Regions from separate parts of the Mesorhizobium sp. WSM4817 genome, predicted to be linked through region 1. Evidence: riboswitches for the same ligand, from Rfam matches in the RefSeq annotation. Region 1 holds a riboswitch; the other holds the start of a gene.
The links. A riboswitch is a leader RNA that binds a small molecule or an ion and turns the genes downstream of it on or off. The one in region 1 is predicted to bind S-adenosylmethionine.

Region 2: linked by a shared signal. The riboswitch ahead of metX (homoserine O-acetyltransferase MetX) and the one ahead of AC0L2K_RS20595 (O-succinylhomoserine sulfhydrylase) in region 1 are both predicted to bind S-adenosylmethionine.

Annotation. Positions count from the first base shown of each region.
Region 1 covers NZ_JBVVQQ010000015.1:54,065-59,954, forward strand. The annotation lists gene apaG (Co2+/Mg2+ efflux protein ApaG) at 7-399, opposite strand; gene AC0L2K_RS20590 (ceramide glucosyltransferase) at 677-1,831, shown strand; gene AC0L2K_RS20595 (O-succinylhomoserine sulfhydrylase) at 1,878-3,068, opposite strand; SAM riboswitch at 3,142-3,219, opposite strand; gene AC0L2K_RS20600 (2'-deoxycytidine 5'-triphosphate deaminase) at 3,345-4,439, shown strand; gene AC0L2K_RS20605 (ABC transporter substrate-binding protein) at 4,532-5,305, shown strand; gene araD1 (AraD1 family protein) at 5,483-5,890, opposite strand, start outside.
Region 2 covers NZ_JBVVQQ010000020.1:50,767-56,656, forward strand. The annotation lists gene AC0L2K_RS24310 (DUF2125 domain-containing protein) at 1-38, shown strand, start outside; gene AC0L2K_RS24315 (sugar kinase) at 88-1,014, shown strand; gene AC0L2K_RS24320 (prephenate/arogenate dehydrogenase family protein) at 1,036-1,971, opposite strand; gene hisC (histidinol-phosphate transaminase) at 1,978-3,087, opposite strand; SAM riboswitch at 3,226-3,303, shown strand; gene metX (homoserine O-acetyltransferase MetX) at 3,413-4,582, shown strand; gene metW (methionine biosynthesis protein MetW) at 4,698-5,312, shown strand; gene AC0L2K_RS24340 (DUF1194 domain-containing protein) at 5,385-5,890, opposite strand, start outside.

The sequences.
Region 1 (5,890 bases):
TCTCTCTCAGTTCACCGTCCGCCGCGTGCCCGGCAGGTCGAGCGAAAAGGCGGGGATGGCGACGTCGAACGTCTCACCCCGCTTATTGCGCATCGTGTAGTGGCCGACCATGATGCCGGATGGCGTCGAGAGTGGGCAGCCAGACGTATACTGATAACTATCGCCGGGATTGAGTTCAGGCTGGTCGCCGACAACGCCGGCGCCGCGCACCTCCTCGACCCGGCCGGTGCCGTCGGTGATCTGCCAGTAGCGCGACAGAAGCTGCACGAATTCATCCGACTGGTTGTCGATGGTCACCTGGTAGCCCCAGACATAGCGGTTCTCCGACGGGTCGGAGCGATCTTCCAGATAGAACGGCCTGACCTGCACTTCGATGTCGCGCGTGACGGCGCTGTACATAAATCACTCCACACTATGCAGACGGAACATTCGACCCTCTCCGCAGTTTGGTCAACGGGGTGCGTCCCCTCGGTGTCTGCCATCGTTGCCCGAATTTGTTAAGCGCAGGTGCCGAACAACAATGTCATTTAAGTGACACGTGACAATGATGGTGTGCAGGGCCGGGGATGGTGTGCAGGGCCGGGGATGGTGTGCAGGGCCGGGCGACTCAGCATTCTGTCGAACTGTTGAAAACGGCTTTCATGCGGCCGGTTTTTTCTGGAGCGACCAGATATTGATGGAATTGACAGTCACAGCCGCCTTGCTTTCCATAGCTCTGCTTGTTGTCAATCTCGCCAGCATCCTGCTCGCTTCGTTGAAGCTGAAGCGGCCTGGCAGGATCACGCCGCCAGCCGCCAAGGCGCCGCCGGTATCGATCGTCGTGCCGTCGCGCGGCGTCGAGCCGTTTACCGAGGAGACGCTCGAGCGCGCCTTCTCTCTCGACTGGCCGCGCTATGAGCTCATCTTCTGCGTCGCCCATGCCGACGACCCGGTGGTCGGGCCGATCACCGATGCGATCGCCCGCTTTCCGGCCGTGCCGGCCCGGCTGCTGGTCGGCGACGACCGCATCAGCGGCAATCCGAAACTCAACAATTGCGTGAAGGCCTGGGAGGCCGCACGCCACCACTGGGTCATCCTTGCCGATTCCAACGTCCTGATGCCGAGGGACTATGTCCAGCATCTGATGACGGCATGGCGGCAGGACACCGGCCTCGTCTGCTCGACGCCGATCGGCTCGCGGCCGGACGGGTTCTGGGCGGAGGTCGAATGCGCTTTCCTCAACACGCTGCAGGCCCGCTGGCAATATACCGGCGAGGCGCTCGGCCTCGGTTTCGCCCAGGGCAAGAGCATGCTGTGGAACAAGCCATTGCTCGACGCCAATGGCGGCATCCGTGCGCTTGCCGCCGAGATTGCCGAGGATGCCGCTGCGACCAAGCTGGTCAACGGGCTCGGACTGCGCGTCAATCTCGTTGCCGCGCCCTTCGAACAGCCGCTCGGCTTGCGCACATTTGGCGAAATCTGGTCGCGCCAGGCCCGCTGGGCACGCCTGCGTCGCGTCACATTCCCACTGTTCTTCGCGCCCGAGATCCTGATCGGAGCGGCGCCGCCCCTGGTGCTTGCGCTGGTTGCGGCAGCAGGCGCCGGTTTCAGCCTGCCGGCTACCGCCATCGCCGTGCTGATAGTCGCCTATCTGCCGGAATGCGCTCTCGCCTCGGCCAAGGGCTGGCACCTGTCGCTGCGCATGATCCCGGCGATGGTTGCGCGGGACGTGATGCTTCCCGCCATCTGGGTGCGCGGCTGGCTCAGCGGTGCCGTCGACTGGCGCGGCAACACGATGACCATCCAAACCAGCGCCGTTGCGGAATTGGAAGAGACGCCGTCGGGCGCCTGACCGCGCCTGCTTTGCAGATTAGAGCGCAGCAGTTCGGCGCGTATCCCTACCTGGCGGCTTTCAAGGCCTGCTCGATGTCTTCGAGCAGGTCGTCAGTGTCCTCCAGTCCGACGGATAGCCTGAGCGTGCCTGGCCCGATGCCAAGTTCGGCCCGCGCCTCGTCGCTCAGATTCTTGTGTGTCGTCGTCGCCGGATGGGTGATCAGGCTCTTGGCGTCACCGAGATTGTTGGAGATCAGCACGACATCGAGCGCGTTCTGGAAGGCGAAGGCCGCCTGCTTGCCTCCCTTGACGTCGAGGCAGATCAGCGTCGAGCCGCCCGACATCTGCTTCTTGACGATCGCCGCCTGCGGGTGATCGGCGCGGCCGGGATAGATGACGCGGACAATTTCCGATCGCTCGGCGAGGAAGTCCGCGATCCGGCCGGCACTTTCCGTCTGCTGGCGCACGCGCAGCGGCAGCGTCTCCAGGCCCTTCAGCAGCGTCCAGGCATTGAAGGGCGAGAGGCTGGGACCGGTGTGGCGGAAGTAATCGTGCAAATTCTCGTCGATCCACTTCTTGTCCGACAGGATGATGCCGCCGAGGCAGCGCCCCTGGCCGTCGATGTGCTTGGTCGCCGAATAGACGACGATATGGGCGCCGAGTTGCAACGGCTTCTGCTGCAAGGGCGTGGCAAAGACGTTGTCGACGATCAGCCGCGCGCCAATCGAATCGGCAAGCGAGGCTACGGCTGCGATGTCGACGACCTCCAGCGTTGGATTGGTCGGGCTTTCAAGGAAGAACAACTTGGTGTTGGGCCTGACCGCCTTTTCCCAATTGGCGACGTCGGTGCCGTCGACCAGCGTCGCCTCGATGCCGTATTTCGGCGCCAGCGTCTCGACCACCCAGCGGCAGGAGCCGAACAGCGCGCGCGCTGCCACGATGTGGTCGCCCGCCCGGGCACTGCACAGCAACGCCGCCGTCACCGCCGCCATGCCGGATGCGGTGGCGCGGGCATCTTCGGCTCCTTCCAGCGCACACATGCGCTTCTCGAACATGTCGACCGTCGGATTGGCATAGCGCGAATAGATGAAGCCCGGTTCCTCGCCCTTAAAGCGGGCTTCCGCCGCCTGCGCCGTGTCGTAGACATAGCCTTGCGTGAGATACATCGCCTCGGAGGTTTCGCCGAAGCCGGAACGCAGCGTTCCTGCATGCACGAGGGCGGTCTGAGGCTTCCAGTTGCGCGTTTTGCTCGTCATCACCTTGTTCCAAACACAAAAAATGGTCCAAACACAAAAAAACCGGCCGCGAAAGTCGCAACCGGTCGTACGGCCTTTCGGCCCGACGGTCCTTTAGCGACTTGTTTAACGTGGCTGCAAGCCGACCGGCCAAATCACCACGGGATAACGATCCTTTAGACCTGCGCCGCGCTTGCGTCAATTGCCGGCATGATTAAGAGGTTTGTACCAGCGGGTTCCACGGCAAGAACCTGCGACAAGACGAGACCACGCCCGGCCTTCGAGCGGAGCCAGACTTTGCGGCAGACAGGCATTCTTCCGGATCAGGATATTTCCGCGCTGTACCAGTCGGGCGCGCTGAAGTCGCCGCGCGCGCTCGACGCCGACCAGGTCCAGCCGGCCAGCCTGGACCTCAGGCTTGGCGACAAGGCCTGGAGGGTGCGCGCCTCCTTCCTGCCCGGCCCCAACCACAGGGTTGCTGAAAAACTCGACCGCCTGAAGCTGCACGAAATCAATCTCACCGATGGTGCGGTGCTGGAGACGGGCTGCGTCTATATCGTGCCGCTGCTCGAGAGCCTGGCGCTTCCGGCAAACATTTCCGCCTCGGCCAACCCAAAAAGCTCGACCGGGCGGCTCGACATCTTCACCCGCGTGATGACCGATCGCGGCCACGAGTTCGACAAGATCGCCGCCGGCTACAACGGCCCGCTCTATCTCGAAGTCAGCCCGCGCACCTTTCCGATCGTCGTCCGCGCCGGCTCGCGGCTGTCGCAGATCCGGTTCCGCACCGGCAATGCGCTTTTGTCGGAAAGCGAGCTGCACGAATTGCACCGTGCCGAGACGCTCGTCGCCACCGAGCCGCCGAACATTTCCGGCGGCGGCATCGCACTGTCGATCGACCTCGATGGCGACAAGGACGGGCTGGTCGGCTACCGCGGCAAGCACCACACCGGCCTGGTCGATGTCGACAAGCGCGCCGCGCAGGATGTCGTCGATTTCTGGGACCCGCTCTACAAGAGCGGCGCCGGCGAACTGGTGCTCGATCCGGACGAATTTTATATCCTCGTCAGCCAGGAAGCGGTGCATGTGCCGCCGCTCTATGCCGCCGAGATGACGCCCTTCGATCCGCTGGTCGGCGAATTCCGCGTCCACTATGCCGGTTTCTTCGATCCGGGTTTCGGCCATTCGGCCTCGGGCGGCACCGGCAGCCGGGCCGTGCTCGAAGTGCGCAGCCACGAAGTGCCGTTCATCCTCGATCACGGCCAGATCGTCGGACGGCTGGTCTACGAGCATATGCTGAAGCGGCCGCAGGCGCTCTACGGCACAGATCTCGGCTCGAACTATCAGGCACAGGGCCTGAAACTGTCGAAGCATTTTCGCGCCGCGCGCTGATCGCCCGCTATGATCAGACCATGCTTGCCTGACCCCGCGGGCCGTGCTTGGCTGTGCCTAGCCGTCAACGCGGTTGAACAAGGGGAACAAAAATGCACATTTCAAGATGGATCGCATCGGCAGCAACAGCCGTCATGCTGGCGATGTCAGTCGGGTCGCTGTCGGCGCAAGCACAGGAAAAGTTGAAGATCGCCACTGAAGGCGCCTATCCGCCGTTCAACACCATCACCGCGGATGGCAAGCTCGTCGGCTTCGACATCGACATCACCAATGCGCTTTGCGCTCAGATGAAGGTCGAATGCGAACTTGTCACGCAGGACTGGGACGGCATGATCCCGGCGCTCCAGGCCAAAAAGTTCGACGCCATCATCGCGTCCATGAGCATTACCGAGGAGCGCAAGAAGCAGGTCTCCTTCACCAACAAATACTATACGACGCCGCTTTCGCTGGTGGCCTTGAAGGACAGCGATATTGCCTCGACCGAACCGGCGGCACTCGCCGGCAAGACAGTCGGCGCCCAGGCTTCGACCACCCAGGCCGACTATGCCCAGGATGTCTATGGCAAGGCCGGCGCCGAGGCGAAGCTCTATCCAACCCAGGAGGAGGCGGTCGCCGACCTGATGAACGGCCGTCTCGATGCCGTCCTTTCAGACAAATTCGTGCTGATGGACTGGATGAAGAAGTCGAGCGACGACTGCTGCAAGATGGTCGGCGACGTCAAGGGCACGGAGACCGAAGCCGGTATCGCCGTGCGCCAGGAAGACACTGCGCTGCGCGAAAAGCTCAACGCCGCAATCGACGCGATCGTCGCCGACGGCACCTACAAGAAGATCCAGGCCAAATATTTCGACTTCGATATTTATTGAGAGGTCGAAGCTGCCAATCTCCCCCCTTGAGGGGGAGATGGCCGGCAGGCCAGAGGGGGTCGGTCCGGCCGGGCCTGGCTCTCTTTATCGCAGACGCAGGGGGCTGGCGCTCCACGCGAGACGACCCCCTCTGTCGCCCTCGGCGACATCTCCCCCTCAAGGGGGGAGATCACGCCGTCACAGCGCCTTCACCGCCACCTTCACCGGCTGCTCGATTTCCAGTGGGTTGCGCAGCGGCAGGCCGAAATCCTTGGCCTCGATCTCGAAGACATCGCCGGCCTCGGTTCTGACGCCGTCGGCGAAGGACAGTGTCGCGGTGCCGAACATGTGCACATGCACGTCGCCCGGCTGGCGGAAGGCCGAATATTTGAAGTGGTGATGTTCGAGATTGGCGATGGTGTGTGACATGTTCGCCTCGCCCGACAGGAAAGGCTTTTCCCAGAGCAGCTGGCCGTCGCGGAGGATGCGCGAGGAACCCCTGACGTCGGACGGCAGCTCGCCGATCAGGATCTCCGGTCCGAACGAAGCGTTGCGCAGCTTGGAATGCGCGAGGAAAAGATAGTTCACGCGCTCGGTGACGTGATC
Region 2 (5,890 bases), on a different contig from region 1:
GTTTTATCCCGCTGGGCAGCATCGAGCCGGTCGACTAGGCGATGCGAACCTCCAGTTCTGAAAGACCATGGCAAAACAGGAAAATAGATGAACCGCCCGGTGAAGCTCCTGAGCGTTGGCGCGCTGACGCTCGATACGATCCTTCGTGTCGACACCCTTCCGGCGCGTCAGGGCAAGTTCATCGCGGCCGACGGCGTTCAGATCGCCTCCGGGATGGCTTCGAGCGCGGCCTGCGCCGCACGCCGCCTCGGCGCGCACGTATCGCTGTGGGCGAGCGCGGGAGACGACCTCGTCGGCGATCAGCTGGTCGCCGGCATTGAGGCCGAAGGCGTCGATTGCAGCTTTGTCCGGCGCGTCGCCGGCGCGCGGTCGGCACTGTCGGCCATCCTGGTCGACACGCATGGCGAGCGCATTATCGTTCCGTTCTATGACAAGCTCGCGCAGGCCGACCCCGAAGCGCTTCCCATTCAGGATCTCACCGCATTCGACGCCGTCCTGGTCGACGTGCGCTGGCCGGGCGCGGCAGCTCTGGCCCTGACGGCGGCGCGCGCAATCGGCCGTCCAGCCATACTCGATGCCGACACCGCGCCACGGGCCGTGCTGGAACGGCTGTTTCCACTCGCCTCGCACATCGTCGCGTCGGAGCCGGCGGCGTTCCTCCTGTGCGGTGAGGAGCAAGGCCCGCAGGAGGCCTGTGAAGCGCTGGCCAGACGCACTGATGCATTCGTCGCGGTGACCGGCGGCGCAGCGGGAAGCTGGTGGTTCGACCGCTCGTTGGCGTCGGTGCGCCACGTCGCGGCGCCAAGGATCAAGGCAGTGGATACGCTTGCCGCCGGCGACGTGTTTCACGGCGCCTTTGCCGTCGGGCTGGCCGAGGCCATGCCGATCGAACGGACATTGCGCTTTGCCAGCGCCGCCGCCGCGCTCAAATGCATGCGCTTCGGCGGCAGGCTGGGCGCGCCGGACAGGGCCGAGACGCTGGCGATGATGGCGGCTCACTGGCCGGCGGACTGACGGCCGGGCGGTCGAGACAGGCTACTGCTTGGCCGGGTGCTCGACTGCCTGCCGGCCAAAGTCCGGCACGTCGATGTCCTGGCCGGCCTCGATGATCGAGCGGCGCACGGCGCGGGTGCGGGTGAACAGGTCGAACAGCTTTTCGCCGTCGCCCCAGCGGATCGCCCGCTGCAGCGAGGCCAGATCCTCCGAGAAGCGCGCCAGCATTTCGAGGATAGCCTCCTTGTTGTGCAGGCAGACGTCCCGCCACATCGTCGGGTCGGAAGCGGCCAGACGAGTGAAGTCGCGAAAGCCGGAGGCCGAATATTTGATCACCTCCGACTTGGTCACCGACTCCAGATCGTCGGCGGTGCCGACGATGTTATAGGCGATGATGTGCGGCAGGTGCGAGACGATGGCCAATGTCATGTCGTGGTGCTGAGGATCCATCGTGTCGATGTTGGAGCCGCAGCGGCGCCAGAATTCCGAGAGTCTTTCCAGCGCCTCGGGATCGGTGCCGGGTAGCGGCGTGAAAATGCACCAGCGGTTTTCGAACAGTTCGGCAAAGCCGGCGTCCGGACCCGATTTTTCAGTGCCGGCCAGTGGATGGCCGGGAATGAAATGCACGCCGGCAGGCACATGCGGCTGCATCTGCACAATGACCGAGACCTTGGTCGAGCCGACATCGGTGAGGATTGCGCCCTGCTTCAGCGCCGGTGCGATTTCCTCGGCGACCTCGCCCGAAGAACCGACCGGCACCGAAACGATGACCAGGTCGGCATCGCCGACCGCCTCTTTCGCGTCCATCGCGTAGGAAGAGCCGAGGCCGAGTTCCCGCGCCCGCGCCAGCGTCGTTTCGCTGCGCGTCGCGATGGCAACGTGGCGGGCAAGGCCTTCGCGATGGATTACGCGGGCCAGCGACGAGCCGATCAGGCCGATGCCGATCAGCGCAATCTTTTCGAACATGGGTGATGTCATGGTGTTTTAGCTTTTCAGAAACGTCGCGAGGGCGGCGACTACGCCACGATTGGCCTCTTCGGTGCCGATGCTCATGCGCAGCGCATTCGGGAAGCCGTAGCCGGAAACGCGCCGCAATATATAGCCGTGCGCCGAGAGGTAATCGTCCGCAGCCGCCGCCGAATGCTTTTGGTCCTCGGGAAAGTGGATGAGGACGAAATTGCCGACGCTCGGCGTCACCCGCAGTCCGAGCCTGGTCAATTCCTCGCTCACCCAGGTCAGCCAGGTCTCGTTATGCGCCACGCTGCGCTCGACATGGGCCCGGTCGCGGATCGCCGCAATGCCGGCCTCGATCGCCGTCGCGTTGACGTTGAAGGGACCTCGCACGCGGTTGATCGCATCGATGATATGCATTGGCGCGTACATCCAGCCGATCCGCGCACCACCGAGGCCGAGCTTGGAGAAGGTGCGGGTCATGACCACGTTTTCCGCACCAGCCACCAGTTCGACGCCGGCTTCATAGTCGTTGCGGCGGACATATTCGGCATAGGCTGCATCCAGCACCAGAAGCACGTTTCGAGGCAGGCCTGCATGCAGGCGGCGCACCTCCTGGAACGGCAAATAGGTGCCGGTCGGGTTGTTGGGATTGGCAAGGAAGATGATCCGCGTACGCGGCGTCACCGCAGCGAGGATCACATCGACGTCGGCACGCTCCTTGGTTTCCTTGACCGACACCGGCACAGCACCCGCCGACTGGATGTATATCTTGTAGACCATGAAGCCGTGTTCTGTGATCACAGCTTCATCGCCGGGCGCGAGATAGGTCTGCGCAAGCAGGCCGAGAATCTCGTCGGAACCATTGGAACAGACGATGTTCGCCGGGTTGAGGCCATGCACATCGGCGATCGCCTCCCGCAGGCGCCTGGCGGTGCCGTCGGGATATAGGTCGAGCTTGGCCGCGACGTCGCGCGCGGCCTCTATCGCCTTCGGCGAGGGGCCGAGCGGGTTCTCGTTCGATGACAATTTATGGACCTTGCCAACGTCGGCCGGCGCCGTGCTCTTGCCCGGCACATAGGCTTCGATGTCCATGATCCCCGCGCGGGGTGTTGGACGTACCTGATCCGATGCCTGGTCCATATTGCAAAAATCCGTCGAGAACGCTTCCGCCCGGGAAGCCGCAGCGGAAATACAAGCCGTGGCCCGGAATGTCGAGAGGCGGCAAATGATCGGAGAGCGCTGGCCGTTGACGCCGAGGCGCGCCGGTCCTAGAAGAAGCTGAAATCCCGTGGTGATTTGGCCGGTCGGCTTGCAGCCACGTTAAACAACTCGCTAAAGGGCCGTTTGCATCCTGTAACCGGCTTTGCGAAGGCAATGCCGGTTTTTTTGTCCGCAGCCGGCCGGACAATCGCGTCGACCCGAAAAACGGAATCGATTTTGCGAAGGGTTAATGTAAGAGGACGCGATGGTCGCGCTGCGCACAAAAAGAACCAACAACGAGGCCGACGAGCCGTCGAGCCCGGTGTTGCGTTTTGGTGCCGACAGGCCGCTCAAGCTCGATGCCGGCACGCTGCTGTCGCCGTTCCAGATCGCCTACAAGACCTACGGCACGCTCAACGACGCCCGCTCCAACGCCATCCTCGTCTGCCATGCGCTGACCGGCGAACAGCATGTTGCCAGCACCAATCCGGTGACCGGCAAGCCGGGCTGGTGGGAAGTGCTGATCGGCCCCGGCAAGATAATCGACACCAGTCGCTTCTTCGTCATCTGCTCTAACGTCATCGGCGGCTGCCTCGGCTCGACCGGCCCCGCCTCGACCAATCCCGCCACCGGCAAGCCCTACGGGCTCGACCTGCCGATCATCACCATCCGCGACATGGTGCGGGCGCAATTGATGCTGGTCGACCATTTCGGCATCGAAAAACTGTTCTCGGTGCTCGGCGGCTCGATGGGCGGCATGCAGGTGCTGCAATGGGCGTCGAGCTATCCGGAGCGCGTTTTCTCGGCGCTGCCGATCGCCACCGGCGCGCGTCATTCCTCGCAGAACATCGCCTTCCATGAGGTCGGCCGGCAAGCGGTGATGGCAGATCCCGACTGGCATGGCGGCAAATATTTCGAACAAGGCAAGCGCCCGGAAAAAGGACTGGCCGTGGCGCGCATGGCCGCTCACATCACCTATCTGTCGGAGGCGGCGCTGCACCGGAAATTTGGCCGCAACCTGCAGGACCGTGAAGCGCTCACCTTCGGTTTCGACGCCGACTTCCAGATCGAGAGTTATCTGCGCCATCAGGGCATGACATTCGTCGACCGCTTCGACGCCAACTCCTATCTCTACATGACCCGGGCGATGGACTATTTCGACCTCGCCGCCGACCATGGCGGCCGGCTCGCCGACGCCTTTGCCGGCACCAGAACCCGTTTCTGCCTGGTCTCATTCACCAGCGACTGGCTGTTCCCGACCGAGGAGAGCCGCTCGGTCGTTCATGCGCTGAACGCCGCCGGCGCCTCGGTGTCCTTCGTCGAGATCGAGACCGATCGCGGCCACGACGCCTTTCTGCTCGACGAACCGGAACTATTCGCCGCCATCAACGGCTTCATCGCGTCGGCGGCCCGCGCCAGGGGGCTCAGCGCATGACCCCCAAAGATTACAGCCTGTTCGAACCGGCATCTTGCGCCAGGCATCAGCGCATGACCCCGAAAAGTTGCAGACTTTTCGGATCAAGGTCATGCGCCAGTCAAGAGCCACGATCATGAGTGTCAACCACGCCCAGCGCGTCGACCTCGAAGTCGTCGCCGATCTCATCCCGCCGCAGTCGCGGGTGCTGGACGTCGGCTCCGGCGATGGCCTGCTGCTCGAATTGCTGCAAGCGACGAAGCAGGTCGACGGCCGCGGCATGGAACTGTCGCAGCGCGGCGTCAACGAATGCGTGGCGCGTGGCCTGTCCGTCATCCAGGGCGACGCCGACAAGGACCTCAAATTCTATCCCGACAAGGGTTTTGATTTCGTCGTCCTGTCGCAGACCTTGCAGGCGACCCGCAACCCGAAGCTGGTGCTCGACGAATTGCTCAGGATCGGCAAGCACGCCATCGTCTCCTTCCCCAATTTCGGCCACTGGCGGGTACGCCTTTCGCTGTTCGTCGAAGGGCGGATGCCGGTGACCAAGGACCTGCCCTATTCCTGGTACGACACGCCCAACATCCATTTCTGCACCATCCGCGACTTCGTCAATCTCTGCGAAGAGCTTGGTGCAACGGTGGAAAAGGCAACCGCGCTCGACGCCAATGGCCAGAAAATCGGCCTGTCGATGCCATGGTGGTTCTGGAATTTCTTTGGCCAGCAGGCGGTGTTCCTGCTGAAGCGATAACGGCGACCCGTCGCTTCGGCCAGCCGGCCCGAGTCCGGAGACATCTGGGACTGATCGACGTTCGTCGAGGGTCTAACGATCAAGTTCCGGAAAATACGGATCGGAGAAAAACCGCCGACCGCGCTCGCCTTGCAAACAGTCGACCGGTGCTGCCGCGTCGACCGGGACGGACCCGGGATCGGCCCCGGGACCGGCATTGGGATCGGTAACACCGCTGACCTCGAGGACCAGCTTGCGGCGTATGGCGGTCACGAATTCCGAAGCGGCATAGACCGGCAGCACGAAGGAGCCTGGCCCGCCTGTGACGCACTCGGCATAGTATTGGTCGAGATGGCTGAAGCTGGGCGACGGGCTGATCAGGATCGGCAAGCCATTGATGACGATGCCCTTTGCTATCGCGGCGTCGCGTGTCGTGGCGACGGGCATCCCGATATTGTTGGGGCCATCGCCTGAGATGTCGATGACGCTGCGCGTCGCGTCGAAGGCGGCTCCATCCAAAAGCTTGGCGCCGAAGGCGAGCGCACTGGAAATCGAGGTGCCGCGAAAGCTCCTGAACGGGCGCGCCTCGATCTTGCCGG